One region of the Rhodococcus sp. 7Tela_A2 genome, then DNA from elsewhere that is predicted to be linked to it. Evidence: riboswitches for the same ligand, from Rfam matches in the RefSeq annotation. Region 1 holds a riboswitch; the other holds the start of a gene.
The links. Region 1 has a riboswitch for thiamine pyrophosphate ahead of thiO (glycine oxidase ThiO). Riboswitches for the same ligand answer to the same signal wherever they lie in the genome.

Region 1 (16,731 bases):
CCTTCCGTGCACTGGTTCCCGGAGACCGCGTCGTCAAAGATCCCGCAACCCGCTGGCTCGTGGACCGTTACCAGAGCACGATCTGGTACGGCCCCGACCGTCACCTCGTCCACTACATGATCAGGGACGGGGAGTACCTCAACATCGTCGCTCTCGTCCCGTGCACCGACGAGGTGCGCGACGGAGGACCCAGGCTGGTGGGGCCCGAAGAGCTGATGGCGGCCTTCCCCGGCTGGGACGACCGCGCGCTCGCGATGATGGCCAAGGCCGACGAGAACGTGCTGTGCCAGGCCCTGTACTACCGCAGGCCCGATCCGAGATGGGTCGAAGGCCGGGTCGCCCTCCTGGGCGACGCGTGCCATGCCATGCTGCCCTACCAGGCCCAGGGCGCCTCGCAAGCCATGGAGGACGCCGCAGTCCTCGCGGAAGAACTCGGCAGGGTAACCGTCGCCGGAATCGATGAAGCGTTGGCGCGCTACGTATCTCGTCGCGCGCGGCACGCTCGCATGGTGCAGGATGCAAGCCTGCAGAACAAGACCTTCTATCACCTACCCGACGGACCCGAGCAACAGCTGCGGGACGCGACACTGGCGTCGTTCTCTGGGGAATCCGATATCTCGTACGACTGGCTCTGGAGCGGCACACCGCTCGACGACAGCGACGACGAGAAATTCCACTACGCGTTCGTCCGATAGCGAAATCGGATGCAGCGCACTCATATCCGCGCCGGAGGGTTGCGATGAAAACTGGTGACCAAGTAGTACAGGAACTCCCCTGGAAGTGGGGAGTGCAAGGGAAAATCTTCATCATCGGCGGTCTCGGGTACATGTTCGATGCCTGGGATGTCGCACTGAACGGGTTCTTGACGCCGCTGCTCGGCACCTACTGGGATCTGACCACCGCCGAGCGGGGCCTGGTCGCCACCGGAAACCTGGTGGGCATGGCGGTCGGTGCCGTGGTGTGGGGCACTCTCGCCGACCGGATGGGCCGCAAGCGTGCCTTCTCCCTGACGCTGCTGATCTTCGCGCTGTTCTCGGTGCTCGGCGCTTTCTCGCCGAACTTCGAAGTCTTCATTCTGCTCCGCTTCCTCGCCGGCTTCGGCCTCGGTGGTTGTATCCCCGTCGACTACGCACTGGTCAGCGAGTTCTCGCCCCGAAAGATTCGCGGCAAGGTCCTCTCGGCTATGGACGTGTGGTGGCCCATCGGCGCCACCGTGTGCGGCGTGGTCGCTACGCTCCTCGTGCCGATCGACGGCGACGTGCGCTGGCGATACATGTTGCTGTTCATGGTTCTGCCCGCACTGCTGCTCTTCTGGGTACGACGCGGCATTCCGGAGTCACCGATCTATCTCGCCAAGGTCGGCCGCGAGGCCGAGGCTCGTGCAGTCATCGACGACATGGTCGAGCGAACCGGTGCGCCGGTGGTCGAGTACGTCATCGTTCCGGAAACCGAATCGCGCGGTCCCGGCGGCCTGAGGGCCGGCTGGACGCAGCTCAAGTCCGTGTGGACCTACAGCCCCGGCATCACGGCCACCGCATGGATGTTGTTCGTCTCGATCATGCTGCTCTACTATGCCGCGCTCAGTTGGATGCCCTCGATCCTGCGGGCCGAAGGCTACGGGGAGTTTGCGGCCTTCGCCGGCACGACACTGATGACCGGCGTCGGAATCGTCGGCGTGCTCACCTCCGCGCTTTTGGTCGAGGTGTTCGGACGTAAATGGGTCATCGGGTTGTCCGGACCTGTCGCCGGTGCCGCGCTGGTGCTGTTCGCGATGATGCTGGACGTGCAGTCCGTCGCCCTGATCTGGCTCGGCATCTTCGGATTCGTCATCCAGCTCACGATTCCCGTGCTGTACTGCTACGTCTCCGAGCTGTATCCGACGACGATCCGCGCATCCGGCTTCGGCTACGCCTCGTCCGTCAGCCGTGTCGCTACCGGTTTCGCACCGTTGCTGTTCGGATCGGTGATGTGGCCGATCCTCGGCCTGCCGCTGACCTTCGGCATCGTCACCGCATTCGTCGTGTTCGCCGTGCTCTGGATGTCGTACTTCGCACCCGAGACAAAGAACCGCGAACTCGACACGCTCGTAGACGATTCCACGATCGACGGCGGAACCCCCGACGCTGTCGGGGGAGAGGTCCGGGTCTGATGAAGCCCGCACGATTCGACTATCACCGCGCACGCGACGTACAGGGCGCACTCCGGTTGCTTTCCGATCTGGGTGAGGACGCGAAGATCATCGCGGGCGGTCAGTCACTGGTCGCCATGATGAACTTCCGTCTCGCCCGCCCGGCTCACCTCGTCGACGTCGGTGCACTTCACGCGCTGCGTTACGTTCGCAGGGAAGACGACGGGCTCCACATCGGAGCGCTCACCACCCATCTCGAAGTGGAGTCGGGCGGCCTCGATGCGGACTTCGCTGTGCTCGGCGAAGCGATGCGATGGGTCGGCCACTACCCGATCCGGACGCGGGGCACGGTGGGCGGGAGTATCGCGCACGCCGACGCGACGGCGGAATGGTGCCTTCTCGCAGTGCTTCTCGACGCCGTGATCGTCGTCGAAAGCGTGCGCGGACGGAGGTCGATCGATGCGGGCTCGTTCTTCTTCGGTTTCTATTCCACCGAATTGGCATTCGACGAGATGATCGTCGAGATCGTCTTCCCGCACGCGGCTCCCCACGCCGCGGTAACGGAGTTCGCGGAACGGCAGGGCGACTTCGCGATCGTCGCAGCCGCCGTTTCGCTGGATCTCCGCGGGGTCGAGGTCGTGGGCGGGAGGGTCGCACTGGGTGGTGTCGGGGCCACGCCGGTGCGATCACCCGAGGCCGAACGGGTACTGGCCGCCGGCGGCACGTTCGACGACTGCGCCGAGGCCGCCGCCGACGCGCTCGAACTCGAGGACGACGGCGCGTACACCGCCGATTATCGCCGCACCCTCGTCCGCACGCTGGTGGCCCGAGCGTGCGGAGACGCACTGGTCTCCCAAGGAGTTTCGTCATGACGACTGTTGCACCCAGCCATGGGGAGGGCACCCCGGGGAAGTTCGTAGGAAGATCCGTGGCACGTCGAGAAGACCCGCGGTTGCTCACCGGCCGCGGCCGGTTCGTGGACGACATCTCCATGCCCGGCATGCTGCACGCCCAGTTCGTTCGTAGCACGGTGGCTGCGGGTTCGGTGACCGCGCTCGATGTGTCGGATGTCGTCGGCGTCGACGGTGTGCGTGCGGTGTTCACCGCCTCCGATCTCGCACTGAAACCGATCCGGGCCGAGCTGAGCAGGCCGCTCGAGGAGTTCGTTCCGACCGACATGCCGATTCTGAGCAGTGACCGGGTCCGGTACGTCGGTGAGCCGCTGGCACTCGTCGTCGCCGACGATGCCTACACCGTCGAGGACGGACTCGAAGCCGCCCGGGTGGCTTACGACACCGTTGTCGCGGTGACCTCTGCGGATCAGGCGCTCACACCGGGCGTGCCGCTGGTGCACGACGAGGCGGTGAACAACACGGTGGTGGACGTGCAGATGTTCGCGACCGAGGGCATCGACGAGATCTTCGATGCCGCGCACACGGTCGTATCGGTGCAGTCGCGCACCGGGCGCCAGAACGCGCTCCCACTCGAGACGCGGGGATGCATCGCATACTGGGACGACCGCGACGAGCAGTTGATCATCCATATCTGCACGCAGATTCCCCACCAGGTACGCACCGTGACGGCCCACTGCCTCGGGCTCGACGAGCGTCAGGTCCGGGTGATCGTTCCCGACATGGGTGGCGGATTCGGCCAGAAATGTGTGGTCGGGCGCGAGGAGATCGCCGTTGCCGCCGCCGCTTTGAAGCTGCGCCGACCGGTGAAATGGATCGAGGACCGCAAGGACGCTCTGACCGCGTCGTTCCTCGCCCGCGAGCAGCAGTACGACGTGCGTGCCGCGTTCGACGCCGACGGACATATTCTCGGGCTCGACGCCGACGTGATCTGCGACATGGGTGCGTATTCCTGCTACCCGTTCACCGCCGGCATCGAACCGCTGATGGCCGCAGCCGAAATGCCCGGTGTCTACCAGGTGCCTGCCTACCGTGTCCGGGGACGGTCGATCTTCAGCAACAAGACCCCCACTGCCCCGTACCGCGGAGTGAGCCGGCCCCAGTATGTGATGGTCATGGAGCGGCTGTTCGAGAGAGCTGCCCGGGAGTTGGGTCTCGACGCGGTGGAGATCAGGCGTCGCAACGTGATCACGGCGTTCCCGTACACGGGGATCAACAACGTGACCTACGACCCCGGCTCCTACCTGGAGGCGCTCGACGAGTGTGAGAAAGCCCTTCGCGACGAAGGCTGGTACGAGTTCAGGGAACGCGCGGAAGCGGAAGGCCGGCACGTCGGGATCGGCTACTCGTGTTTCAGTGAACGTACTGGTTATGGAAGCACGGCATTCGCAGCACGGAAGATGAAAGTCGTGCCCGGATTCGACATCTCGGAGGTCCGCATGGATGTCTCCGGGACAGTGTCAGCCACCACGGGCACGATGAACCATGGCCAGAGTCACGAGACCACGATGGCGCAGATCGTCGCAGATCGTCTCCGTGTCCAGGTAGAGCAGGTCAAGATCGTGCAAGGCGATACCGAGCGGATCACCTACGGGTTCGGCTCGTTCGCTTCGCGCTCGATCACGATCGGCGGGAGCGCCGTGTCCGTCGCGGCAGATAAACTCGGCCGGAAACTGTGCGAGATTGCGGCGCACCTGCTGGAGACCCGCAGCGATAATGTGGAACTCGCCTCCGGTCGCGTCCGGCAGATCGACGACCACTCGAAGTTCGTCAGTTATCAGGACATCGCGGACGTGGCCTATCTCCGTGCGCAGTTGCTGCCCAAAGGCGTCGATCCCGGATTGTCCGCAACTGCAAGTTTCGACGTGTTCAACGACGGAACGTTCTCCAACGCGACGCACGGTGTCGTGGTCGAACTGCACGAAGGCACCGGAAAAGTGGAGATTCTCAGGTATTTCTGCGTGGAGGACTGCGGGGTCGCCATCAACCCGAAAGTCGTCGAAGGGCAGTGCCGTGGCGGTATCGCCCAGGGCATTGCGGGTGCGTTGTTCGAGCAGGTCTCGTACGACGACAACGGGAACCCGTTGTGCGCGAGCTTTATCGACTACAAGGTACCGACAGCCTGTGAGATACCGGAGGTCGGGATCCACCATCTCGAAACCCCCTGTCTGTTCACCGAATCCGGTGCCAAGGGTGCCGGTGAGGGAGGGACGATCGGTGCGCCCGCCGCAGTCCTCAATGCTGTCAATGACGGCTTGCGCCGCACGGGTGTGGAACTGAACAACACGCCCATCACACCGGTAGCCGTTCAGCACGCTTTGGCGAAGGGAATCGCATGACGAACAAGCAACTGCTCGAATTGACCGTCAACGGTGTGCATCACGAGGTGATCACTGAACCGCGCCGCACGCTGGTGGACGTGCTGAGACACGATCTGAGGTTGACCGGTACGCACGTGGGATGTGAGCACGGTGTATGCGGCGCGTGCACAGTCCTGATCGACGGCAAGCCCGCCCGCGCGTGCCTCACCTTCGCTGCGCAGGTAGAGAATTCCGAGGTCCGCACAGTGGAGTCGCTGGGCAGCGACGGGATACTGACCGACCTGCAACAGGCGTTCGCCGACCACCACGGTTTGCAGTGCGGGTTCTGTACACCGGGCTTTCTGATGCTCGCCGAGGGCTATCTCGCCGAGAATCCGGACGCCACCAAGGACGAAATCCGCGAGGTGGTCGCGTCGAACTACTGCCGTTGCACCGGATATCAAACCATCGTCGAGGCGATCGATGCCTGTGCCGAGCAGCGTCGCTGCGCCGGTTGCCTGAAGCCCTGACGTCAGACCCGAACGGAGAAATGCTGTGTTATTGACCAATACACTCGACATCGATGCGGCAGCCGACGACGTATTTCGTTTGATCAACGATGACGTCGAAAAGGTGGCGACGTGCGTACCCGGCGCAGCGATCACCGGCAAGGACGGTGACACGTTCCTCGGAGGAGTCAAGGTCAAGGTCGGGCCGATCAGTGCGTCTTACTCCGGTACCATTCGTTTCCTCGAGATCGACCGGGATGCAAGGACACTGAAGCTCGCGGCCAAGGGTGCCGACTCGCACGGCAATGGTGACGCGGAGGCAGAGGTAGCGATCACCGTAGAACAGGTCGGCAACGGATCGCGGCTCACACTCGTTACCGACCTGGTGATCAGCGGCAAGATCGTCTCGTTCGGCAAGGGCGCGATCGTGGCCGTGTCCAACAAGGTGCTGCAACAGTTCGCTGTCAACCTCGGCGCGATGCTGGCCGGTGGCCAAGCGGTGCCGGCGGCTGCGTCCGTGCCGGTTACACACACATCCCATTTCACTGGTGCGCCACAACAGTTCGCTGCTCCGGGAGGTGGATCGGTAGCGGGAGAATTCGATGCGCTGGCCATGATTCCTGCACCGGCTCGCAAATACGGGCTCGTGACCGCAGTCTTTCTTGCAGGCATGGTGGAAGGTTGGCTCGTCACGCGTGCCTTCCGCCGGCGGTAGGCACCCGCCGTCACCGATGTCAGATCAGGCTGCGGGGACGGATGGCGTTCGCGAGATCGACCAGGACGTAGCGATGCGCGCGCTCGGGGCACTTGCGGGCGAGTTCGCGAAGGGCGGCTTCGGTGCCGCGGCGCAGACCGTTCTCCGTGAACCGGCTGTCGAGGATCCGGCCGTGGTCACGCCGGGGGGATCGTCCGGCCCGGATCCATTCGAGGGCGGTGCCGAGAACCAGGGCGCGCATCTGCAGGGCGCGGCCCTCGTCGGCGGGCAACGACGACACACGCTTCGCGGCGTCGAGGAGGTCGGCATCGGTCAGCTCGTCGATGTTGCCGTGACGCAGCAGGATCAGCGCTGCGGTCATGTTCGCGACGTTGTGGTGTCGTGACGTGTGGGGAACCTGGTCGAGGACGTCGACCGCGTCGCCGGTCCTGCCGCTGCCCGCGAGTTGGCGGGCGAGGCCGAAGGCGGCACTGACCACGCTGTGATCGGTGCGCCACACCGTGCGGTAGAAGTTCTCGCAGAAGGCACGCCAGGACGCGGGATCATCGCTCTCCCAGTGTTCGAGCGTCAATTCCGCGGTGGCGGCCAGCGCGAGTTTGGGTGCGAGTTCACCCGGCAATGCCTGCAGCACCCGATCGAAGCGGGCGAATGCGCCTTCGTAGTCTTCTTGTAGCAGGGCAGCGTTACCGGCGTACCAGTCGATACGCCAATCGGCGCCGGTCTCTCGTTCGAGCCGGGTGAGGATCTCGATGGCTTGTTCGCCGCGCCCCAGATCCAGATTGGCCCGCACTTCGGCGAGAGTGATCTCGCGGGAGAACGCGGCGTCGGTGGTTCCGGACACGCGCTCGAGTCCGTTGTCTCGGGCGTGCCGCAACGAGTCGAGGGTCTGCTGGGGTTCGCTGTGCACGGCTGCGGTGAGAAGGGCGGCACTCGGATCCGCGGGGTCGAGCAGCGGCACGGGCAGCGCCGCCGTAACGGCGCGAGGGGAGAGCACCACCGTACGATCGACTCCGTCGGCAAGCGCGTCGGTGCGAGCCACATCCTCATCGGTGCCGAAGGTCGTGCGTTGCGGGCTGAACATCGTGGAGAACCCGGGATGTTCGGTGCGGGTCTGCTGCGACAGGATTTCACGGAGCACTCCGGTGAGCTGGCCGGCAACCTCGTCGGCCGACGAGAACCGCAGGGCTGGATCCGCGTTCGTCGCGCGCAGGAGCAGGCGGTGGAACGAGTCGAATTCGGCGAGCAACGGAGCCTTTGCCGGTGTGGGCAGTCCGTCGAGGTACCGGCCCTTCTCCGAGGGCATTTCCAAGGTGAGTACCGCGAGCGTGCGGCCCACGGTGTAGATGTCGCTGGCGACGGTGGGACCCGTCCGCACGATTTCGGGAGCTTGATATCCGGGGGTGCCGTACAGGTACCCGTAGTCCTCGATGCCTGCCACGGCGCCGAGGTCGATCAGTTCGAGTTGCTCGTCGGTCACCATGATGTTCTCGGGTTTGAGGTCGTTGTAGACGAGACCGATCTCGTGCAGATACTGCAGCGCCGGAAGAACTTCCAGCATGTAGGCGATGGCCTGCTCCACCGGCATCCGTTGTGGCTTCGAGTACGTGTCGAGGACTTCCCTCAGCGTGTGCCCGCCGACGTACTCCATGACGATGTAACCCATCGGCGTGCCGTCGGGGAGTGGGTGCTCGACGAAGTTGTAGATGCGCACGATGCTCGGGTGGCTGACTTCCGCGAGGAATTGCTGCTCGGCGACCGCGACGGCTTGCGCCTCCGCATCACCCGAGTGCAGCAGACCCTTGAGGACAACCCACCGATCGCTGACATTGCGGTCCACAGCGAGGTAGATCCAGCCGAGCCCGCCGTGCGCGAGGCACCCTTGGATCTCGTACTGGCCCGCCACGAGGTCTCCGCGCTGCAGGACAGGGGTGAAGGAGTAGGGCGACCCGCACCGCGGGCAGGTGCCCGCTGTCGGTCCCGGGCCGGACGGTGTGCTGCGCCCGACCGGTTCGCCGCACTTCCAGCAGAACCGTTTCCCCTCCGCGACATGCGGCGTGCGCAGCACGGCGTGCATCGGGTCCTGTGGCGCAGCGACCGGGACGTCGACCAGTCCTGCGATGCGGCGACGGCCCGTTCCGCGCGGCCGGGTACGCCGGCTCGAGGAACGCTGAGAGGGAATCGAACGCTCGGACGGACCCGTGGCCGGGAGCGGGGCCCGCTGCGTTCCCTGCCCCGGCGCGGTCTCGCTCTGCGCGCTCGTGGAAGCGGAGTCTGCGTCGTCGGGCGTGCGGTTGGCGGACATCACTTCCTCAATCCACATACGTGGGTGCCGGTGGCTCCGGCGCGGGCCCCAGTACCGATAGGTACCTGTCGTAGAGCGCGGTCCAGGTGCCGTCCGAGCGGATACGTTCCAGTGTGCGGTTGACGAACCGAACCAGGTCGTCGTTGCCCCGGGTGATCCCGATTCCGTACGGTTCCGTGCGCAGCGAGTCCCCGACGACTTCGACGTACGGGTCCTGGGCGGCGAAGCCCGCCAGGATCGTGTCGTCGGTGCTCACGGCGTCGACCTGCCGTTGCTGGAGCACCACCAGGCAGTCCGCCCAGGACGGGACCGTCAGAATCGACGCGGACGGCTGTACCTCGCGCATCCGCTCGAGCGAAGTGGTGCCGTCGACGATGCACACGCGTCGCCCCACGAGGTCGGAGACGTTGCGGATCCCGGAATTTCTGACCACGAGCACACGTTGCTCGGCGCGCAGATAGGTTGTGGAAAAGTCCACGAGTTCGCGACGCGCGCACGTGATGCTCATCGTCTTCGCCACGATGTCCACCGTCGAAGTCTGCAGCGCCTCCTCGCGCTCGGCGGAACTGAGAATCCGGAAATCGACCGATTCGGGACTGCCGAGGAGATCACGGGCGATTTCACGAGCGATGTCGACATCGAAGCCGGTGATGTCACCGGTGGTGGGGTCGCGATAACTCAGCAGATTGCTCCCGGCGTCGAGTCCGACGATCAGGCGGCCCCGGGCGCGGATCGCGTCGAGGGTCGGTCCGGAGTCGGCGCCGTTCGGGCGCAGGCTCGCGGTGGGGTCACCACATTCCGGTGAGGCGGATGTCGGCCCGGACGGTTCGGCGATCCTGGCGCCTTCCGGAAGCGGGAAGGTTCTCTCGGCGGTCTCGACGACGGAGGGACCAGGGGAAGGCTGTGTGCCGCAAGAGGATACGAGAGCAGCAGTGGCACACAGTGCAGCGGCGAAGGCGGAGGTGCGGCGCGATCTCATTGGTACTCCCTGATCCGTCGCCACAGTCCGATGCCGCTTCCCGTGAGCGCGATGACGACGAGGATCACGGCGGCCGGAACGAGCCCCGACAATGTGCGGGAGGCACGGGACTCGTTGTCGCGTAGTTCGGTACGTGATTCTGCGATGGCGGTCGAGAGGGCACCGTCGAGTGTTGTGAACTGTGCGGTGGATTCGTCCGGGCCGGGTCCGATCACCAGGACGACGGCGGCCTCGTAGTCGCCGCGTTCGAGAGCGTCCGTCGTGCGCGCATGAGAATTGATCCACGCGTCGCGGGCTGCCTGCGCACGCTGTACCGCTTCGGCCCCGGCTTCGGTCGGGTCGGCGCCGCCGTACCGTTCGAGAAGTTCCCCGAGCCGGGTGATCCGCTCGCCGTACGTTCCGTCGTACGCGCCGGTGGAGTGGCGTTGCGCCAGCAGCAGCGTTTCGGCGGTGCGTGACTGCTGGGCGAGGATTCTGCTCTCCGTGAGGACCGCCAGTGGTTCGGCGCCCTGTTCGAGGGCGCGTTCGGTGGCGTCGGAGGACACCAGTCCCGCGACAAGAAGCCAGGCGAGCAGCGACCCGGCCGCGGCGATGGCCACCAGCAGACCGAGATTGAACGTGCGGCGGGTTTTGCGGCTGACCAGCATGTGAACCGCGACGAGCGCGGCGACGGTGACGAGCAGCAGTCCGATCGCCGGCCAGGGTGGCCGCACCGCGGCACGCTGAGTGGCCTCGACCGCGGAGATCCCTTCCGACTGCAGTTCCTGCGCCGCGGGCAGCAACACGGACTGCATCATGTACGACGCTTCCCCGAGGTAGGCGGAGGCGACGGGATTGCCGACGCGCGAATTGGCGCGCGCGGTCTCGATCAGCCCGGTGTAGACGGGCAGCATGCGTCCGATCTCGGTGAGGTTGCGGGTGCTGTGGGCCTGGTCCGCGGTGAGACCGGCCGCGGCGATCACGAGATGGTCGGAGGCCTCGGCGAGGGCGTCGAGATAACGCTCCCGAACCTCGGCGGGCTCGATGCCCCCGGAGATGAACCCTGTCACCGCGGCGGCGTCCGCGACGGACAGCGCGCTGTACAGGTTTTGGGAAGCGTTCGCGAGCGGTTCGGTCGTCGCGAGGAGCCGGCCGTGCGTGTCCTGCCGTGCGCCCACGAGTTGCACCGTCACCACGCACGACGCGACGAGCAGGACGGCGAGCACACCCGCGAGGACCGCGAAGAGCACGGGAGTGGACTGCAACGTGCTGCCGCGTCGGCGGGCAGCGCGTACAACCGGGTTTTTGGGATCCTCGGTACGCTGGTTGTGGTTCTCGACCGGTAGAACAGTAGGGGTCAGGCGAATATCCACCGCATAACCCCCTTCTCAGGTTGCCGGTTTTGTGGAGCATATAAGCAGCACGCGAAAGAATGTGCCGACCACGGACACGGGATCTCCTCGCCCGAGCACTTCCGTGACGGCTGGGACCAGGGAGCGGACAGGATGCGCGGTGACGGGGACGGCTGGGCCGTCGGGCCGGACGGTGACAAGCGGTGGGGACGGCACGGTGCCGCCGGATTGCTCCTGCGCGCGCCGCTTCCGGACGGGACTCCCGCTGTTCTCCTGCAGCACCGGGCGGCGTGGAGTCATCAGGGCGGAACGTGGGCACTGCCCGGCGGCGCTCGCGACTCGCACGAAAGCACCGTCGACGCGGCGGTCCGCGAAGCGCACGAGGAGGCCGGGATCGAGGTGACGGCACTCGCCGTGCGTGCCGTGCGGGTCACCTCCGGGTCGGTGGGCGGGTGGACCTACACCACGGTCGTCGCCGACGCTGCTGCTCCGCTCGACACCACGCTCAACGGTGAGAGCACCGAACTCCGCTGGGTGCCCGAAGAGCAGGTCGGCGAGATGCCGTTGCACGCGGGTTTCGCGGAGGCGTGGCCCGCCCTGCGCACCCGCCCGGTACGGATGCTGCTCGACACCGCGAATGTCCTCGGCTCGACCGGGCCGACGGGCTGGTGGCGGGATCGTCCGGGCGCGACGAGTGCTCTGCTCGCGAATCTCGCCGCCGTCCTTCCCCGGACCGTCGAGCTTCCGGACGGCCTGTTCGGATGGGTGCCGCAGGTCGAGGCGGTCCTCGAAGGAGCTGCCCGCGGTGCGGCGACGGACGACGCCCGCATTCCCGTGCACACCGCGGAGGGGAGCGCAGACGACGAACTGGCCCGCCTCGCGGCAAGTACTGCGACCGCGGTCGACCCGGGGGTCACGGTCGTGGTCACCGCCGACCGCGGACTTCGTGACCGGCTTCCCGGCAACGCGGTGACACTGCCCCCGTCCGCTGTCCTGGCGTGGCTCTAGAGCGCGCCGTTCACGGTGTGGGCAGCGCGGCTTTCAGCGCCGCTGCGGCGGCGCGCGGATCGGCGGCTTCGGTGATGGCCCGCACGACGGCGATCCGGGTGGCGCCCGCGTCGAGGACCTGAGGCAGCCGCTCGAGATCGATCCCGCCGATCGCGAACCACGGCCTGCGCGGATGCGACTTGTGGACCTCTCGCAGCACGCTCAGACCCGCTGCCGGACGACCCGGTTTGGTCGGGGTGTCCCACACCGGACCCGACGCGAAATAGTCGACTCCCTCTTCGATGTCGGCGAGCGACGCCTGCCCGCGGGTGCCGGTCGACCGGCCGATCACGATGTCGTCGCCGAGGATGCTTCGCGCATGCTCGACCGGCAGGTCGCCCTGGCCGAGGTGGAGGATGTCGGCACCCGCGGCAAGGGCGATGTCGGCTCGGTCGTTGACCGCCAGCAACGCACCGTGGCGCGCGCATGCGTCGGCCAGGATGGACAGGGCTGCGAGTTCGTCACGCGCCTCGAGCCGGCCGTACTTCTTCTCACCCGCCGAACCCTTGTCGCGCAGCTGAACGATGTCGACACCGCCGGTCAGCGCCTCGTCGATGAAACGGGCGAGGTCGCCGGTGTCGCGGCGCGCGTCGGTGCACAGGTACAGCCGGGCGGTCGCGAGACGCCCACGGGGGTCGGGATGGTTGCCGCGGTAGGTGGTCACGGTCAAGACGGTAACCTCTCGGGTAGACGAGATACGACACGGGAGTCCCGAGGTACACGGGGCTGAGAGGGGGCCTGCCGGCCCCGACCGTTATGACCTGAACCGGATCATGCCGGCGCAGGGAGTGAGGTGGACCGATGACAACAGTGGCAGTCGTGGGTGGCGGAGTGATCGGTCTGTCGATCGCGTGGCGCGCGGCCCGCTCGGGGTATGTCGTCACCGTCCACGATCCGGATCCCGGTTCGGGTGCGTCCTGGGTGGCAGGCGGAATGCTCGCCCCGTTGTCCGAAGGGTGGCCCGGCGAAGGCCACGTCCTCGAACTCGGTGCCGCGTCGCTGCAGCGCTGGCCCGAGTTCGCGGCACTCCTCCGGTCCGGGACCGGCATCGACCTGGTGACCTCCACCGCGTCGATGACGGTGGCTCTCGACGCCGCAGACGCCGCGGACCTGCGCACGGTCGCCGAGTGGGTTCAGGCGCAGGGCCACGAGATGCGGGTGCTCTCCCGTGCGGAGGTGCGAGACCTCGAACCGTCCCTCGGGCCTCGCATCCGTCTCGGTTTGCTCGCGTCGGCGGAATTGTCCGTGGACAACCGGGCGCTCGTCGTCGCCCTGCGTCGTGCCGCTGTCGATGCCGGTGTCCGATTCTCCGAGGCGCCGGTCGCCGACCTCGCCGACCTCGACGCGGATCGCGTGGTGCTCGCGGCCGGTTCCGCCTCCTCCCGGTTGTGGCCGGCCCTGCCGGTACGGCCCGTCAAGGGCGAGATCCTGCGGTTGCGGATGCGCCCCGGAGCGACTCCGCTTCCGGAGCGCACCATCCGGGGCAACGTCCACGGCAGACCCGCCTACCTGGTACCCCGCCGCGACGGTCTCGTGGTCGGTGCCACCCAGTACGAGGCGGCGGATACGCAGGTGACCGTCGCGGGGGTGCGCGACCTGATCGCCGATGCGGAGGCACTGCTGCCGGCGATCGGCGAGTACGAACTCCACGAGGCGAGCGCGGGACTGCGCCCCATGACACCGGACAACCTTCCGCTCATCGGGCGGTTGTCGGAACGCGTGATCGCCGCGACGGGACACGGCCGCAACGGCGTGCTGCTCACACCCCTGACCGTCGACGCAGTGCTCGCAGAATTGTCCGAAGATCCCTTGTCCGAGGTGAAGCATGCTTCCCCTCAACGATTTACGGAAGTGGTAGCGCAATGACCAACGGAACCGGGTCGAACCGAACTCAGGTGGGCGTCACCGTCAACGGTGAGGACAAAGACTTCGCGGTGGCACCGACGATGTCGGAACTGCTGGCAGGTATGGGGCTGCCCGAGAAGGGCCTCGCCGTCGCAGTCGACGGCGTGGTGTTCCCCCGCAGCCGCTGGAGCGAGCGGGTCGCCGCGGGCGCACAGATCGAGATTCTCACGGCGGTCCAGGGTGGCTGAATTCCTCGACGGCCCTCCCGGCGACCCGGCCGCGGACCTGCCCCCGTTGACCATCGCCGACCGCACCTTCGGGTCCCGGCTGATCACCGGAACGGGCGGAGCGGCGAGTCTCGCTGCGCTGGAAGACGCGCTGGTCGCGTCCGGAACCGAACTGACGACCGTCGCGATGCGCCGCGTCGATCCGACATCGGGCACCGGTGTCCTCGACCTGGTGCGCCGGCTGGGGATCGCGCTGCTGCCGAACACCGCCGGTTGCCGCGGCGCGAAGGAAGCCGTGCTCACCGCGCAACTCGGACGTGAGGCGCTCGAGACCGACTGGGTCAAACTCGAAGTCATCGCCGACGAGCGGACACTGCTCCCCGACGCGATCGAACTGGTCGCGGCTGCCGAACAACTGGTCGACGACGGGTTCGTGGTCCTGCCGTACACGACGGACGATCCCGTGCTCGCGCGCCGGCTCGAGGACATCGGCTGTGCCGCGGTCATGCCGCTCGGCTCGCCCATCGGGACGGGCCTGGGCATTGCGAACCCGCATCACATCGAGATGATCGTCGAGGCGGCCGGGGTGCCGGTGATCCTGGACGCCGGAATCGGCACCGCGTCGGACGCCGCGCTCGCAATGGAACTCGGTTGCGACGCAGTGCTGCTCGCGACCGCGGTCACGCGCGCGAAAGAACCCGCGTTGATGGCCTCGGCGATGCGGCACGCGGTCGAAGCGGGATTCCGCGCACGCCATGCCGGACGGATTCCGAAACGGTTCTGGGCGCAGGCGTCGTCGCCTCTCGAACCCTGATGACGGGGCGGTAGCTGCGCGCGCGGTCCCGATCGTGCAGAGTATGGCCCATGATCGAAGTGACCGGACTGACCAAGACCTTCGGGTCCACGACCGCGGTCGACGATGTGACGTTCACGGTCCGCCCCGGCATCGTCACCGGGTTTCTCGGCCCCAACGGCGCCGGGAAGTCGACGACGATGCGCATGATCCTGGGCCTGGACCGCCCGACCTCGGGCAGCGCGCTCATCGGAGGCAAGCCGTATCGCAGCCTGACACGGCCGCTCCAGACGGTGGGAGCGCTCCTCGACGCGAAGTGGGTGCACCCCAACAGGACGGCGCGTGCGCACCTTCGGTGGCTCGCGGCGTCCAACGGCCTGCCGGCCTCCCGCGTGGACGAGGTGCTGCGCCAGGTCGGTCTCACCGAAGTCGCCGGGAAGCGCGCCGGTGGGTTCTCTCTCGGCATGTCGCAGCGGCTCGGTCTCGCCGGGGCGCTGCTCGGCGACCCGCAGGTGCTGCTCTTCGACGCGCCCGTCAACGGGCGCGACCCGGAGGGCATCATGTGGATCCGGCGCTTCATGCACGCCCTTGCGGCAGAGGGTCGCACCGTGCTGGTGTCGAGCCACCTGCTCTCGGAGATGGCACAGACCGCCGACCATCTGATCGTCATCGGGCGGGGACGCCTGATCGCCGACACGTCGGTGAAGGACTTCGTGGACCGGGCCTCCGAATCGGTCGTCGTGGTGCGCAGTCCTTCTGCCGGCGAGCTGCGCAGCGCCCTCACCGAGCGGGGGTACACCGTCCGCGAAGAGGACGGGGCGCTGCTGGTGCCGAACGTGGGCATTGCCGAGGTCGGTGAACTCGCCGCGTCGCGATCACTCGTGCTGCACGAACTGTCCAGCCGTAACGCGTCGCTCGAAGACGCATTCATGAAACTCACCGGGGGCCACGTGGAATTCCACGGCACCGGAACCGACGACGTCATGAAAGGCGGACTGTGATGGCGGGGACCGTGCTCGACACGCTGCGGGCCGAACGGATCAAACTCACCTCGGTGCAGTCGCCGTTGTGGTGCACGGTGGTGATCGTCGCGCTCGGGCTGGGCCTGGCCGCGGTTCTCGGTTCGGTCGCGCGCAGTTCGCTCACCGCGGACGACGAACTGATGCAGTTCTATCCCACTGTCGACGTCGCCGTCAGCGGTGTCACGGGATTCGGCGTGTTGGTGCTGATGATCCTGGCAGCACTGTCGGTCACCAGCGAATACCGGTTCGGCGTCATCCGCACGACCTTCCAGGCCACGCCCAACCGGACGCTCCTCCTGACGGTCAAGGCCGCGCTCATCGGTGTGCTCGGCGCGATTCTCACCGGCGTGCTCGGTCTCGCGTCGTTCCTTCTCGCGAAGATGCTGGCGGGACCGGATGCCGGACGAGATCTCGTACTCAGCGGCGAGCCGGCGTGGCGGGCGATCTACGGAATTCCGCTCTACGCGTTCCTCTGTGTGGTGCTCGCGATCGGTGTCGGTACGCTGCTGCGCCAGTCCGCCGGGACGATCGCGCTGCTGCTGCTGTGGCCACTGCTCATCGAGTCGCTGTTCGGATTGTTCGGATCGGTCGGACGTGAAATCCAACCGTTCCTGCCCTTCGC
Region 2 (14,969 bases), on a different contig from region 1:
TCTCAGGGCTTCGACCCGTGCCAAAAAACACTAGTCGCCCCTACCGACACCGCGCTCGGCACACCGCACCGACCGCACCGCTCCTGGCCGGACCGGCGGGAATGGGAGACAGGCAACCCGACCGGTGCGCAACCGATGGTTGCACTGTAGTGAGGGAAGGGCTAGCGTGATGTGCAACCACCAGTTGCATATGGAGCATGTATGGACAGAAAACCGGTTGCCGTCGAACTCGCCCCGTTCGGGGCCGAGACGGGCTGGGGGACTGCGACGCCATGAGTGTGTCGGTCGACGACGAACTGTGGTCGGCGATAGGGGATCCGACCCGTCGGCGGTTGCTCGACCTGCTCCTGACGGAGGGCGAGGGCACCGCAACAGGTCTCAGCGAACATCTCCCCGTGACCCGGCAGGCCGTCGCAAAACATCTCGGTGTGCTGGACCGGGTCGGCTTGGTGCACGTCGCGCCTGCCGGGCGGGAGCGCAAGTACCGGGTGGACGAGGTGCAACTCGCTCGTGCAGTCGCGCAGCTGTCCTCGGTGGGGTCGGGGTGGGATGCCAGGCTCCGGCGCATCAAGCGGGTCGCCGAGGCTCTCGAGCGTGAGACGGACCGGAACGGCACATCGCCGTGACGTGACGGAGACGCAACAACACCGGAAGGGAAGTACCCGAAATGGTAGACATCCTGCACAGGGTCGGGATCGAGGCGCCGGTGGCGCAGGTCTATGCCGCCCTGACCACCGCCGAGCGGCTTGCCGGCTGGTGGACGACCGACACCCGAGGTGACGGCGACGACGTCGGCGGCACGCTGCGATTCCGGTTCGGGGCCGGAGGATTCGACATGAAGGTCCTCGAACTCGATCCGGATACGCGGGTGCTGTGGGAGGTGATCGACGGACCCGAGGAATGGATCGGCACACACGTGTCCTGGGACCTCGAGCAGGTCGGCGACTACACCATCGTGCTGTTCGGCCATCGGGGCTGGAAGGAACCGGTGGAATTCATGCACCATTGCAGCACCAAGTGGGCACTGTTCTTGATGAGCCTGAAGTCGTTGATCGAAACCGGCACGGGCACTCCGGATCCCCACGACGTCAAGATCGACAACTGGAACTGACGTCTCTCTCGTCCCGTGCGGTGCGGGTTCCTCGTCACCCCACCCTGATCCCCGTGGGAATCGTCAACCCAGGGCGCGGACGAACCGCCCGACCTCCGAGAGTGCGCGCGTCCCCTCGGGGACCACTCCGGCGGCAGCCTGGAACACGTGGACCTGCTTCTCCCAGACCTGCACTTCCGCCGGCACTCCGGCCGCTTCGAGGCGCTCGCCCATCAATCGGGCATCGGTGTAGACCATCTCTTCCGAGCCGGTCTGGATGAGCGCGGGCGGCATGCCTGTGAGGTCGAGGTCCACGGGCGACACCACAGGCGCGTAGCCCTCGCCCCCGCGGCTCTCGGCGCGCCGCACGAGGCCGAGAAGGACGGGGACGGCACGTCGCGGAAACAGGGCGCACCGGTACGAGTTCGGGTGATCGAGTTTGGGGAACGGGTCGAGGTCGGTGAGCGGCGACAGCGCGACGGTGCCGGCCACCCGGCCGAGTCCGAGGCGCAGTGCCTCGTGTGCGACGGCGAATGTCAAGAAGCCGCCGGCAGAGTCGCCCGCGACGACGATCCGGTCGATGGGATATCCGCGGGAGAGCAACCACCGGAGGCCCGCGATCCCGTCCTCGACCGACCGGCGGATCGGATGACGTGGCAGCATCCGGTAGCCCACCGACAGCACAGGGGCCTGCGTTGCCGACGAGATCCGCGAGACGAGATTGCGGTGGGTCGCGAGCCCGCAGCACAGGAACGCTCCGCCGTGGAGGTAGAGAACGGCCTGCTGGTCGCCCGCGTTGCCGGTGTAGAGGAATTCCGCGCGGCACTCGGGCAATCGCACCTGGTGCCGACGGGTGCCCTGGACGGGACGAACCGAGAACGCGGCCCGGTCGACCAGCGGGGCGGGCCACGGAAGCGACGGCGTGAACGCCCATGCCTCGATGAACGGCCGGACAGTGCGCCGGACGGACATCGACAGCGCACGGGACTGCAGACTCACCCCGGCGAACTCGCGGACGAGAGGCGACCGCGGGGACGGGACCGCTGCTGTGTTCGGTACTGCTGCCTTCGGTACTGCACTACACATGGTCGCCGGCACCTCCTTGTACCGCTGCACCCGTGCGGCGGTACTCGTCGCTCGGCGCCCGGCGATGCGCGTCCGGTTCGGAAACGTGCGAACCCCGGATTTTCCAGAGTACCCCCGACGTACGATGCCGTGTGACGTGCGTTACATGAGGGACTGGCGAAGGGGGCAGAGCCCGTGGGGATCATGCCGGTGACCGATTCGATCTTCTTGCTCGCAGAATCGAGAGAGCATCCGATGCACGTGGGATCGCTCGAAGTGTTCACTCCACCGGAGGGTGCGGGTCCGGACTACGTGTCCGACCTGTACGCGCAGTTCCTCGCGACCGAGGTGGTGGACGAGGCGTTCCGCAAACGCCCCGGGCATCCCGTGTCCAGCCTCGGCTACCTGTGGTGGTCGGTCGACGAGGAGGTCGATCTCGAATACCACGTCCGGCACTCGGCGCTTCCCGCGTCGGGACGGTCCACGGACCTGTTCGCCCTCGTGTCCCGGCTTCACGGCACTCTGCTCGACCGGCATCGGCCACTGTGGGAGATGTACCTCGTCGAGGGGCTCGAAGGTGGACGGTTCGCGGTGTACACGAAACTGCACCATTCGCTGATGGACGGTGTGACGGGCCTTCGTCTGCTGCACCGCACGCTCGATCCCGATCCGGATTCCTCCGAGACGAGGGTTCCGTGGAACCTGCCGCATCACGAGCGCCCCACCACCGCGGCGACCGGCGAACAGGGCAACGGGCTGCTGTCCACACCGACCGCACTTGTCGGGGCGGTGCGGGGACTGGCCGGTGACGCGGTCGAAGCCGCCGCGGGCGTCTGGCGGGTCGCAAGCACCCTCGTGGGGCAGCGCAGCGTCGCGCTACCGTTCGAAGCCCCCCGGTCGATCTTCAACGTGCCGATCGGCGGCGCGCGGCGGTTCGCGTCGCGCTCGTGGCCGCTCGACCGCATCGCACGGGTGCACGACGCGGCGGACGCGACCGTCAACGACGTCGTGCTGGCCGTGTGTTCGGGTGCCCTCCGCGCGTTCCTGCTCGAACTCGACGCACTGCCCGAGGATCCCCTCGTCGCGATGGTGCCGGTCTCGTTGCGCACGGCCGACAGGATCGATGCGGGTGGGAACTCCGTGGGGGTGACGCTGTGCAATCTCGGTACCGATTCTCCCGACCCGGCCGAACGGCTTCGGGTGATTCGTGCCTCGATGAGCGAGGGGAAGGCGCTGTTCCACGGCCTGACGCCGGTCGAGGCTCTGGTCTGGTCGGCGGCCAACATCGCTCCGCTCGGTCTGACACCCGTACCCGGCGTCGTACGCTTCACGCCCCCGCCGTTCAACCTCATCATCTCCAATGTCCCCGGTCCGCGAGAACCGCTGTACTGGAAGGGAGCACGGCTGGACGGGGTGTACCCGACCTCCGTGGTGCTCGACGGGCAGGCCCTGAACATCACGGTCACCAACACCGACGGCTCGCTCGACGTCGGGATCGTCGGATGCCGCCGCACGCTTCCGAGTCTGCAACGGTTGCTCGGGCATATCGAGCAGTCGCTCACCGATCTCGAGGAAGCGTTCGGCGTGGTGTGAGACGCGTTCCGGCCGTGCGTCACCGGCCTTCGTGCAGCATCGACACCAGTTCGCGTTCGATGTCGACGAACGCAGGGTCGGTGAGGGTCCGCAGCGACCGAGGCCGCGGGAGCGGGACCCGGACCTGGTGACGGATGGTGGCCGGCCGGGCCGAGAGAACGAGGACGCGGTCGGAGAGCAGGATCGCCTCCCGGACGTCGTGGGTGATCATCAGCACCGTCCACCGGTCGCGGTCCCGGACCTCCTGTAGCCACAACTGCATGTCGGTGCGGGTGAGCGAGTCGAGTGCGCCGAACGGTTCGTCGAGCAGCAGTACATCGCGCCCCTGCAGGACGGTGCGGGCGAGTGCCGCTCGTTGCCGCATCCCGCCCGAGAGTTGACCCGGCCGAGCGTGTTCGAATCCGGAAAGTCCGAATGCGGGAAACAACGAGCGGGCCCGCTCCCGGGCCCGGCGTCGCGGGGTGCCCTGGACCTCGAGTCCGAGGGTGCAGTTGTCGAGGACGCTGCGCCAGGGAAACAGCAGATCCTTCTGTGGCATCAGCGCCACCCGGCCGGGTGCTGCGGGAGTTCCGCCGATGGAGACGGCGCCGGCGTCGGGCGTGTCGAGTCCGGCGATCACACCGAACAGCGTGGATTTGCCCGACCCGCTGGGTCCGATGACGGAGACGAACTCTCCGGCCGCCACGTCGAAGTCGATACCGTCGAGGACGGTGTTACCGCCGAACGACCGGCGTAGGCCGGTCACGGACACCGCGCTCACGGCCGGGTCTCCGGCGTCGATGCCCACGGCGCGACGAGTCGCTCCGCGGCGTAGGTGAGCAGATACAGGAGCAGGGAGACGGCCGCGGTGACGGCGACCGCCGCGAGCACCAGGTCGGTGCGGAAGGAGTTTTTCTGTGTCGCCATATAGATACCGAGTCCGGAAGTGGCACCGACATATTCGGCGAAGACTGCTCCGACCACCGCGTAGGTGATTCCGATACGCAACGACGTGAAGAAACGGGGCAGTGCCGAGGGGAGTCGCACGTACCTGAACTCCTGCCGGCGACTGGCGCCCATGCTTCGCATCAGCGCGCCGGCTTCCCGGTCGGCTGCCGCGAAACCCTCGATCAAACCGATCGTCATCGGGAAGAACGTGGCCAGGGCAATGACCAGGATCTTGGGCAGCAGACCGAATCCGAACCAGATGATCATCAACGGTGCGATCGCGATGATCGGGAGCGTCTGCGACACCACGAACAAGGGTACGAACGCGCGCCGCAGCCAGCCGGAGAAGTCCACCGCGACCGCGAGTATCCACGAGATCACCAACGACACGGCGAACCCGGCGAGGGTGACCTGCAAGGTCGCCGCGGCGTGGCCGGCGAGATCGGCGCGATGCGCCCATCCCTGCGTGAGAACCCGGCTGGGAGGGGGCAGGACCTGTGGCCGGATGCCGGTCGTCCGTACGTACCATTCCCACCCCGCGACCATCAGCACGGCCACGGTCGCGGCGGGCAGCAGGGCGTGCAGACGTCCGGCTGTGCCCCTCCGCCAAGTCTTTTCAGGGAGCAAGGTAGGCATCGGTGAAGTAGGCCGACCAGTCGGGCTCCTCGGTCAGTGTGGCGCCGTCCGCTCCGGCGAGCAGGCCCGCCTCGAACAGGAACCGGGAGTATCCCGACCAACGCTCGAGATCGAGTGTGCCGACCTGCCCGCTGTCGTCGCGCATGTAATCCGCCGACAACATCTGCTGACTCTCGAAAACGAGCGATTCGTCGGTGAACAAGCCGGGATTGGCGTCGATGAGGTGTTGCGCTCCGCGCTGCGGATCGTCCGCGGCTATCCGGTACCCCTGCTGCAGGGCCTGGATGAACGCCCGGGCGCTGTCGGGATGCTCCGACATCCAGGTCTCGTTGCCGTCGACCACGATCGAGTAGGCGTCGGGGAACCCGTAGTCGCTGTGCGCGAAGTACCGCATGGGCAGGCCGCGGTGTTGCGCCTCGAGGCCTTCCCAGGCGACATACGACACGGTGAAGTCGGCGGTACCGGAATACACCGCCTCGTACGCGGAGGTGCCCAGCACGACCGAGGTGAATTCCCCTGTGCCACCGTCGTTGCGGATCACCTGACTCAACGTTTCGTTGTCCCCGGGATCGCCGAACCCGGCATAGGTGAGACCGTCGAGGTCCCGGGGGGACTGCAGGTCGGCCCGGTCCGCCCGCACGCCGATCGCGGTCGCGCGGTGTTGCAGCGGGGCGAGGACGGTGACGGTGTCCGACCCCGCGGCGCGGGAGAACGTCGCCTGCGAGTGTGTCGAGATTCCGAACTCGGCGGCCCCGGCGTCGACCAGCAGATCCGGCGTGGTGTTGCTGTACGGCAGGATTTCGACGTCGAGTCCGGCCTGCTCGAACAGTCCTTCCCGAATGGCCACGTAGAGCCCGGTGTGGTTGGTGTTCGGAGTCCAGTCGAGGGCGAACCGGATGGTGCCGTCCGAGGCAGGATCGTTCGCGCACGCGGGCACGGTGGCCAGCGCGCCCAGAGCGACGAGCAAGACTCCGAGGCGGTGGCCGAGCCTCACGAACCGGGCCAGGGACGAGTGTCGAGGGCGTCGGCCCAGAACATGAGTTCGTACCGGGTGGCGATCGTGAACGCCTCGGCCATTGCCTCGCGGTCGCGGTCCGTGGCGGCTGCGCCCGCCGCGTCGACGAGTTCGCGGGCCGTCGTGGCCGATGCCCGGAACGCCTCGTCGTCGTATGCGGCCACCCACTGTGCGTACGGGTGTGCGGGATTCGCGGAGAGGACATCTGCCGCGTGAACTGCGAGGTCGCGGGCTACTTCGGCATAGATCCAGAAGCAGGGCAGCACGGCGGCGGCCCCCACCGGATACGGCGCGGTGGCGACAGTCGCCGTCAGATACGACACGTAGCCCAGGCACGCCGGGGAGTGTGTGATCGGCCCTGATGACGGGGGCAGCACGCCACCGGAGAGCAGGGTGTTGTGGAGAACGGATTCCTCGGTGGCCGCGGTGGCGGCACTCGTCGCCCAGAACGCCCCGGTGCCGGCGTCCGGCGACTTCGCGGAGAGCAGCGCGAGGGCCTTCGAGTAACCCGCGAGGTACAACGCGTCCTGCTCGATGTAGGTGCGGAACGCGTCGAGTGGCAGGGTTCCGTCACCCAGGCGACGCAGGAACTCCAGGTCGTCGATCGCGGCCCGGAGGGGACGCGTGTGGTCGTGGAGAAAGTCGGTGAAACGGCCCGGGGCCGGGGAACTGTGTGCAGGCACGGTCATGCCGAAACATCCCTTCGTCAGAATTACCTGATCAGGTTCGACGGGTGTGATCTCAGCCCCGCAAATGCGGAGCACCCCGTGTCGGTCTCCGCGACCATAGCACCAGTTGCCGGCGGCACGAAGCCCCCTGCCCCTGCAGTCCCATTCTGCTCAATTCGGACCAAACTCTCTGTATGTTAGTGGGACCGAGAACGACCGTTCGACGAAGGCGGGGATGTGCAGAAGTTCGAAACCAGTTGGCCCGCAATGTCGGAACTTCCCCGAATGCTCGCCGGCGCCGTCCGCTGCGAGCCGGAGGGGGTCGCGCTGACCCGGGGTTCGGTGGCAGTCACCTACCGCGAACTGCACCGTGAGGTCGAGGCACTGAATGCCGCGATGGGCGTTCTGCTCGGCCCGGCATCACTGGTCCCGATCGCGCTGGCCACCGTCCTACCCGAACTGTCCGAGACGCATACCGGAGAACTCCGTCGCGCTCTCGACGAACTCGTCTGCAGGCTCGTCGACCACGAGTCCTGCCCCCAGGCGTCCGCTTCCTGACCTCCCGTCCCACCCGGTCTCACCGGAGTCGGTCTGCCCGCGTAGCCGTGATTGGTACGTTGGCGAATGGTCGGGTCATCGGGAGGTCACGTGGACACTGCAACGCTCACCGTCGACTGCAAGTACGGGCAGGTACGCGGATACCGCGACGGCCCGGTGTTCTCGTGGAAGGGCATCCCGTACGCAGCGTCCACCGGGGGCGCCCGGCGTTTCCGCTCGTGCGAGCCACCCACACCGTGGGACGGCGTGCTCGACTGTGACAGATACGGGCCCATCGCTCCGCAGAGCCGCCAGAGCCCCATCCGCATCGAGCCGGGGATGACGATGGGGGAGGACTGCTTGTCCCTCAACATATGGGCGCCCGAACCCGACGGCCGAGCACGGCCCGTGATGGTGTGGATCCACGGCGGCGCGTACGTGCTGGGATATTCGGGGCAGAAGATCTACGACGGGCGCCTGCTGTGCGAGACCGGCGACGTGGTGGTGGTGACTCTCAACTACCGGCTCGGGCCTCTCGGGTTTCTCGACCTGTCGTCCTTTTCCACTGAGGAGACCACCTTCGAAAGCAACGTCGGACTGCGCGACCAGATCGCAGCGCTCGAATGGGTGCGAGACTGTATCGCAGGATTCGGCGGAGATCCGGACGACGTCACCTTGTTCGGGGAGTCCTCCGGAGGCGGTTCCGTCACCACCCTGATGACCGTCCCTCGAGCGGAAGGCCTCTTCCACAAGGCCATTGCGCAATCGCCTCCCGCTACCTCCGTCTACGGGCGCGAACGCGCCGCCATGGTTGCCGAGCGTTTCCTCGAGATTCTCGAACTACCGCGATCCCGCGTCGGGGAGTTGCTCACCATGCCCACCGATACGCTCGTCGAGGCATCGGAAATCCTCGTCGGCGAAGTGCCGACGAAGGTGCCCGGCACCCTGGCGATGACGCCCGTCGTAGACCGCGATCTGGTGCCGAAGTATCCGGTCGCCGCGTTCCAGAAGGGTCTGTCGCACCGCATTCCGCTCATCATCGGCTCCAACAAGGACGAACCGTCCATCTTCAGATTCATGAAGTCGCCTCTGATGCCGGTGAACGACACCGCGATCCAGGCAATGTTCAAGGCGCTCGCCGACGACCGGCCCGACCTCGAACCGGACCGCCTCGCCGATATCATCGCTGCATACCCGGACCTCACGAAAACCAGTGGCGCGCTCGCACTCTCGGGCGACGCGGGTTTCCGGATGCCGGTGGTCTGGGTTGCCGAGGCGCACAGCGTGCACTCTCCGACATGGGTGTATCGCTTCGATCACGCCACCCCGATCCTGCGCGCCGCGCGGATCGGCGCGGGCCATGCCACCGAATTGCCGTATGTGTTCGGTAATTTCGGAACGCTCGGGCGGGACCCCACGTTCTGGCTGGGCGGCAGGAAAGCGGCGTCGGAGGTGGCGGAACGTATCCGGCGGCGGTGGCTGGCGTTCGCACACCACGGTGTGCCGGCGGCGCTGGACGGATCCGCGCACTGGCCGCCCTACGAGCCGGAGCACAGGCTGACGCTGCTGCTCGACGCGCAGGACTCCGTCGTCGCCGACCCGGACGGTGCGTTGCGGCAGGCATGGGGCAGTCAGGTGATGGGCTTCAACTGACCGCCGGACCGTCCGGGTGCGGCGCCCGGCCGGTCAGTTGCGATATTCGGGGTGCTCCGCGACGAACTTCTCGACGTACGAGCACGACGTTCCGATCTTCAGACCTTCCTTGCGGGTCTCGTCGAGGGCGAACCGCACGATTTCTGCGGCGAGCCCCCTGCCCCGGAAGTTCGGGTCGGTGACGGTGTGGTCGAAGTCGCGCAGGTCGCCGCGCTGCGAGTAGTCGGCATAGGCGGCGAGGGAGTCGCCCAGGTAGAGCGCGAAGCGGGACTGTTCGGGCAGATGCTCGACACGGGTGTCGGTGCTGCCGGACTCGGTGTGCTGTGTCATGTTCTCACCGTACCGCCGGAGTCACCGCGGGTCGGTCTCCACGACGAGCGCGTCGTCGTCCGTCAGTGCGACGAAGGGAATTGCGTTGTCGCGCATGTACCGCAGGCTTTTCTCGATTCCCTCGTCGGCCAGTGCGGACGCGCCGGCGTGCGGAACGACGGCATGATCGATCCATCCCAGACCATCCCAGACGACCTCCGTTCCGCACGTGGTGCGCACCTCCTCCGGATCGTCGGAGAACTCGATTCCCCGCAGCGACGGAGTCACCACGCAGGCACCGGCGCTGTACCCGGCGTACGCCAGTTCGTTGCTGCCGACGAGATCGGTGAGCACTGCGTCTGCGCCGCTACGCGCCAACTGCGCGCGCAGCACGAACGTGTTCCCACCGCGCACCCACACCGCTGCGAACCCGCGCAGCCGGGCACGCAGCGAGTCGGGGTCGCCGAGGTGGTCGCGCAGATCGATCTCCTCGGGGACGAATCCCCGCGAGCGAAGCGGTTCCCTCTCGCTCGTGACCGCGGAGCGGCGGGCGGCCGGCGGCCACGCGTCGGCCGCGTTGGCGATCACGGCGATGCGGCCCGGGGGACCGACCACGCGCAGGAACTTCGACGGGTCGGACCCGAGCCGGTACGACGAGAGGAACAGTCGCACGGGAATCAGATGGTGAAGGCGAGGTTCTCGACGAGGCGGCGCCCGACGGCGGTATCGCCACCGAGCGTGATCTCGTCGAGTCGGTCGACTGCGCGCACCCGTCCCCCCGCCAGTCGCACGAACAGACTCGAGTCCATCGCGATCGTCGTCGTCGGGGGGCCGGACAATTCGGGCACGGCCGTGGCGCGCCCGTCCACCTCCACGTGGATGGTGCGAGCGAGCGGTCCGCTCAGCTCGAGGGTGATGCGCGCGCCGTCGGGTGCCTTACCGAGTTTGCCGAACACGAACGGCACCGCACCGAAGATTTCGGCAGAACCCAGTTCGCCCCGCGGGCCGCCTTCGTCGCCGGGCGCACCGATCGCATCCCGGATGTCGAGTTCGTGGAGCCAGCAGTCGAAGATGCGGATGCGCATGAAGCGCCCGTAGGTCGCCCGGCCCACCGGCGTGTCCGCGGGCGCCTCGAAATCCTCCTGCGTCATCGCCGACAGTTGCTCGGTGCGGTGCGCGACGATCTGCCGATACTGCGCGAGCACCTCCGAACCGGGCGTTCCACGCAGCGACTCGACCCAGTGTTCGTTGAAAGCACCGATCTCGTTGCGCACGTGGGCGAGCGCATGCACGTCGATGTTCACGTGCGGCGCCTCGATCCCGGCCAGCATCGACTCGGTGCCGATCAGGTGAGCGACGATGTCCTTGACCGTCCAGCCCGGAAGATTCGTCGGCGTGAACCACCCGTCGCTGTCCAGGGCGGCCAGCAGCGAGTCGATCACCGCGAATTCCTCGAGCAGGAGCGGCCGGATGGTGTCGACGGGAAAATCGACTGCGGTGCTGCCCGGTTGTGACGTCATGAGTTCTCCTCGGAGGCGAGACGGTCGAGTCCTGCGCGAATTGCCGCCGCGGTGGCGTCCGGATTCTGGGCTCGCCGGCGGACCAGGCCGACGCCGAGGCGAATACGGTCACCCTTCCTGCGGGGAATCACGTGCAGGTGCGTGTGGAAAACGGCCTGGAACGCGGCGCGGCCGTCGTTGAGTACCAGGTTGGTGCCGTCGGTGGTGAGATCCGAGCGGCTGAGTGCGCGCGCGAGACGATGTCCGGCGCGGAACATCGAGGCACCGAGTTCGGGTTCGAGGTTCTCGAGCCGGGAGACGTGCTCACGCGGCACGACGAGTACGTGTCCCCGCGCAACCGGGCGGGCGTCGAGGAAGGCGACCACATCGTCGTCCTCGTAGACCCGCGCGGCCCGTGCGGACCCTGCCACTATGTCGCAGAACACACAGGAACCCATCGCGTCACTCTAGCGTCCCCACGGCGGCCACCAGACCGGGCAGCCCCACCGCTGCCGTGGTCCGCCAGACAGCCTCGACCCGGGACGACAACTCGGTGTCCTGGGGGTTGATCTCGACGACCGGAACGCCGTGCCGGTCGGCCAACTCGGGCAGTTCCGCCGCCGGGTACACGATCCCCGAGGTGCCGACGACGAGCAGCACATCCGCGACGCGCAGGGCGGCGACTGCCGCGTCCCAGGGTTGCCGGGGCAGCATCTCGCCGAACCAGACGACCCCCGGGCGCCCGGCTCCTCCGCACGTGTCGCACGTCGGGGGCGCGATGCGCTCGAGCGGTTCGCGGGGCGGTGCGGGCAGGTCCATCGGGCGCTCGCACTCGCTGCACCGGGGTTCGAAGAGACTGCCGTGGAGGTGTGCGAGAACGGTGCTGCCGGCGCGCTCGTGCAGGTCGTCGACGTTCTGGGTCACGATCGCGACCTTTGCGGTGCGTTCCCATTCGGCGAGCGCGTGATGACCGGCGTTGGGAGCGACCTTGCGCACAAGCGCGACCCGCCACTGGTACCACGCCCACACCGCGTCCGGATCGGCGTTCCAGGCCTCGGGGGTTGCGAGGGCAGCAGCGTCGAAGTTCTCCCACAACCCCGTCAGCGCGTCACGGAAGGTGGGCACGCCGCTCTCGGCGGACATTCCGGCGCCCGTGAGCACCGCTACGCGGCGCGCGCCGCGAGTGAGATCGAGGACCGCCGCAGGAACATGCATGGAGTCAGGGTAGAAGAGTGCCCGGACCTCCGGACGGATTCCCGGCACTGCCGGGATCGGCGGGAGCGCGGACGCAGCGGGAACACGGCGACTCCGGGTCGTCGAGGACCAGGCCGCAGTCGGGGCAGACGAGGTGCAGCAGGCAGGCCGGTTCACCCCCGTCGTCCTCCCTCGGTACACCGGTCATTGCAGGGCGTCTCTTTCCTGTCAGTGCTTTCTCTGATGCGTCAGTGCTCTCTCAGATAGTCGGCGAGCACCCGCGCACCGCTGTGCTCGACGTCGCGTGTAGCGGTGAGCAGCACGAGCGCCCGTCCGTCCGCCCGCTCGTCGAGACGGGCGATGGCGTCGCCGGCCGCAGGAGATGCCAACTCCGTGCGGTAGCGGTCGCGGAATTCCGTGAACAGAGAGGTGTCGTGGGAATACCACTTGCGAAGATCTGTCGAGGGAGCGAGGTTCTGGGCCCATTCGTCGTAGTGGAAGGCGTCCCGTCGGAGGCCCCGTGGCCAGAGACGGTCCACGAGAACCCGGAACGGCTCCTCGTCGGCGGGGTGGTCGTAGACCCGTTCGACGGTGACCGTGCGGTGTGGCATGGCGTTTCCTTTCCGCGTCGTGCGCTCACAGAATTTGCGGCAACCTTGTGAAGTGAGGTGTGTCACATTCTTGCATCATCTTGCTGTTCGGACTCGATTCAGACGATTCGTGCAAGTTGCAGGTCGCGTGCCGTCCCGGTAGGCCTGCATAGAGTCACCACGAGTGCAGGCCGTCACATGGCCCGATCGCACGCACATCTCGCCGCCGATCGCGGCGCCGCGCACTTCATCGACGCAGGAGTCAGAGAAATTGAGTACCGAAGGATCGAATACGGGGAGCGGAGCGCACCGCCGTCCGACCGTCGGCGTGGTTCGTGAAACCCACGACGGTGAGCGGCGTGTCGCGCTTGTTCCGAAGATCGTGCCGTCGCTGATCGCCAAGGGCCTCGACGTGATCGTCGAAGCCGGTGCGGGTCTCGGCGCCCTCATACCCGACGCCGCTTACAAGGAAGCGGGCGCTCAGATCGGCGACGCCTGGTCGTCCGACGTGGTCGTCAAGGTCGCACCACCCACCGACGCGGAGATCGCCCGGCTCGGCTCGGGACGCCGGCTCATCGGTTTCCTCGCGCCGCGCAACGCCGACAACCAGATCGGTGCGCTCGCTGCTGCCGGTGTCGAGGCGTACGCCGTCGAGGCCATCCCGCGCATCTCCCGCGCCCAGGTCATGGACGCACTGTCGTCCCAGGCCAATGTGGCCGGCTACAAGGCTGTCCTGGTCGCCGCGAACGAATCCACGCGGTTCTTCCCGATGCTCACCACCGCGGCGGGCACCGTCAAGCCCGCCACGGTGCTGGTGCTCGGCGTGGGCGTCGCCGGCCTGCAGGCACTCGCGACCGCCAAACGGCTCGGCGGCCGCACCACCGGCTACGACGTCCGCCCCGAGGTCGCAGATCAGGTGCGCTCGGTCGGTTCCCAGTGGCTCGACCTCGGCATCGACGCCGCAGGCGAGGGCGGATACGCCCGTGAACTCAGCGACGACGAGCGTGCCCAGCAGCAGCAGGCGCTCGAGGATGCCATCAAGGGCTTCGATGTCGTCATCACCACCGCGCTGGTGCCCGGCCGTCCCGCTCCGCGCCTGGTGACCGCCGCGGCCGTGGAGGGAATGCGGCCGGGCTCGGTCATCGTCGACCTCGCCGGCGAGACCGGCGGCAACTGCGAGCTCACCGAACCGGGGCAGACCGTCGTCAAGCACGGAGTGACCATCTGCTCGCCGCTGAATCTTCCCGCGACGATGCCGGAGCACGCGTCAGAGCTGTACTCGAAGAACGTTGCGGCCTTGCTCGAGCTCATGCTCGACGAGAACGGCACGCCGGCCCCGGACTTCTCGGACGAGATTCTCGCCGAGGCGTGCGTGACCCGCTCGAAGGAGACCCCCTAGATGTACAACGAACTGTTGGCGAACATCGCGATCCTGGTTCTGTCCGGGTTCGTCGGTTTCGCAGTGATTTCCAAAGTCCCGAACACCCTGCACACCCCATTGATGTCCGGCACCAACGCCATTCACGGAATCGTCGTGCTCGGCGCCCTCGTGGTGCTCGGTCACCTCCCGGCCGACGCGCCGTGGAGCATCAAGGTCATCTTGTTCGTGGCGCTCGTGTTCGGCACGCTCAACGTGGTCGGCGGCTTCGTCGTGACCGACCGCATGCTCGCAATGTTCAAGCCCAAGAAGGACTCCGGCAAGGCTGCCGCGACCAAGGGAGCCGACGCCCGATGAGCTACCTCGTGTCAATCCTCTACATCATCGCCTTCGGCATGTTCATCTACGGTCTGATGGGCCTGACCGGCCCGAAGACCGCGGTGCGCGGCAACTACATCGCCGCGGTGGGCATGCTGCTCGCCATCGTCGCCACCCTCATCGACATTCGTGACACCGGCAACTGGATCATCATCGCCGCCGGCCTGATCGTCGGTGTCGTGCTGGGTGTCCCGCCGGCGTTGCGTACCAAGATGACTGCGATGCCGCAGTTGGTCGCCATGTTCAACGGCGTCGGCGGCGGCACCGTCGCGCTCATCGCCTGGGCGGAGTTCCTCGACACCGACGGCTTCACCCGGATCGACGGCTCGCCCACCGTTCACATCGTCATCGGTTCGCTCTTCGCCGCGATCGTGGGCTCGATCTCCTTCTGGGGGTCGATCGTCGCGTACGTCAAGCTTCAGGAACTCCTGAACAAG

Region 2: linked by a shared signal. The riboswitch ahead of TVH25_RS16045 (TenA family protein) and the one ahead of thiO (glycine oxidase ThiO) in region 1 are both predicted to bind thiamine pyrophosphate.

The regions. Positions count from the first base shown of each region.
Region 1 covers NZ_JAXION010000003.1:9,265-25,995, forward strand. The annotation lists gene TVH25_RS01015 (FAD-dependent monooxygenase) at 1-695, shown strand, start outside; gene TVH25_RS01020 (MFS transporter) at 740-2,149, shown strand; gene TVH25_RS01025 (FAD binding domain-containing protein) at 2,149-3,000, shown strand; gene TVH25_RS01030 (xanthine dehydrogenase family protein molybdopterin-binding subunit) at 3,057-5,378, shown strand; gene TVH25_RS01035 ((2Fe-2S)-binding protein) at 5,375-5,869, shown strand; gene TVH25_RS01040 (SRPBCC family protein) at 5,895-6,563, shown strand; gene TVH25_RS01045 (tetratricopeptide repeat protein) at 6,583-8,865, opposite strand; gene TVH25_RS01050 (glutamate ABC transporter substrate-binding protein) at 8,873-9,844, opposite strand; gene TVH25_RS01055 (hypothetical protein) at 9,841-11,196, opposite strand; gene TVH25_RS01060 (NUDIX domain-containing protein) at 11,329-12,183, shown strand; gene thiE (thiamine phosphate synthase) at 12,194-12,886, opposite strand; TPP riboswitch at 12,915-13,027, shown strand; gene thiO (glycine oxidase ThiO) at 13,024-14,088, shown strand; gene thiS (sulfur carrier protein ThiS) at 14,085-14,315, shown strand; gene TVH25_RS01080 (thiazole synthase) at 14,308-15,108, shown strand; gene TVH25_RS01085 (ABC transporter ATP-binding protein) at 15,159-16,088, shown strand; gene TVH25_RS01090 (ABC transporter permease) at 16,088-16,731, shown strand, end outside.
Region 2 covers NZ_JAXION010000091.1:1,010-15,978, reverse strand. The annotation lists gene TVH25_RS16080 (ArsR/SmtB family transcription factor) at 273-626, shown strand; gene TVH25_RS16075 (SRPBCC family protein) at 668-1,111, shown strand; gene TVH25_RS16070 (alpha/beta hydrolase) at 1,175-2,176, opposite strand; gene TVH25_RS16065 (WS/DGAT/MGAT family O-acyltransferase) at 2,360-3,748, shown strand; gene TVH25_RS16060 (ABC transporter ATP-binding protein) at 3,768-4,508, opposite strand; gene TVH25_RS16055 (ABC transporter permease) at 4,505-5,311, opposite strand; gene TVH25_RS16050 (ABC transporter substrate-binding protein) at 5,292-6,278, opposite strand; gene TVH25_RS16045 (TenA family protein) at 6,302-7,015, opposite strand; TPP riboswitch at 7,008-7,104, opposite strand; gene TVH25_RS16040 (non-ribosomal peptide synthetase) at 7,232-7,552, shown strand; gene TVH25_RS16035 (carboxylesterase/lipase family protein) at 7,619-9,184, shown strand; gene TVH25_RS16030 (GNAT family N-acetyltransferase) at 9,218-9,514, opposite strand; gene TVH25_RS16025 (Type 1 glutamine amidotransferase-like domain-containing protein) at 9,536-10,165, opposite strand; gene TVH25_RS16020 (maleylpyruvate isomerase family mycothiol-dependent enzyme) at 10,171-11,013, opposite strand; gene TVH25_RS16015 (HIT family protein) at 11,010-11,450, opposite strand; gene TVH25_RS16010 (SIR2 family NAD-dependent protein deacylase) at 11,455-12,207, opposite strand; gene TVH25_RS16005 (DUF488 domain-containing protein) at 12,435-12,797, opposite strand; gene TVH25_RS16000 (Re/Si-specific NAD(P)(+) transhydrogenase subunit alpha) at 13,048-14,175, shown strand; gene TVH25_RS15995 (NAD(P) transhydrogenase subunit alpha) at 14,176-14,511, shown strand; gene TVH25_RS15990 (NAD(P)(+) transhydrogenase (Re/Si-specific) subunit beta) at 14,508-14,969, shown strand, end outside.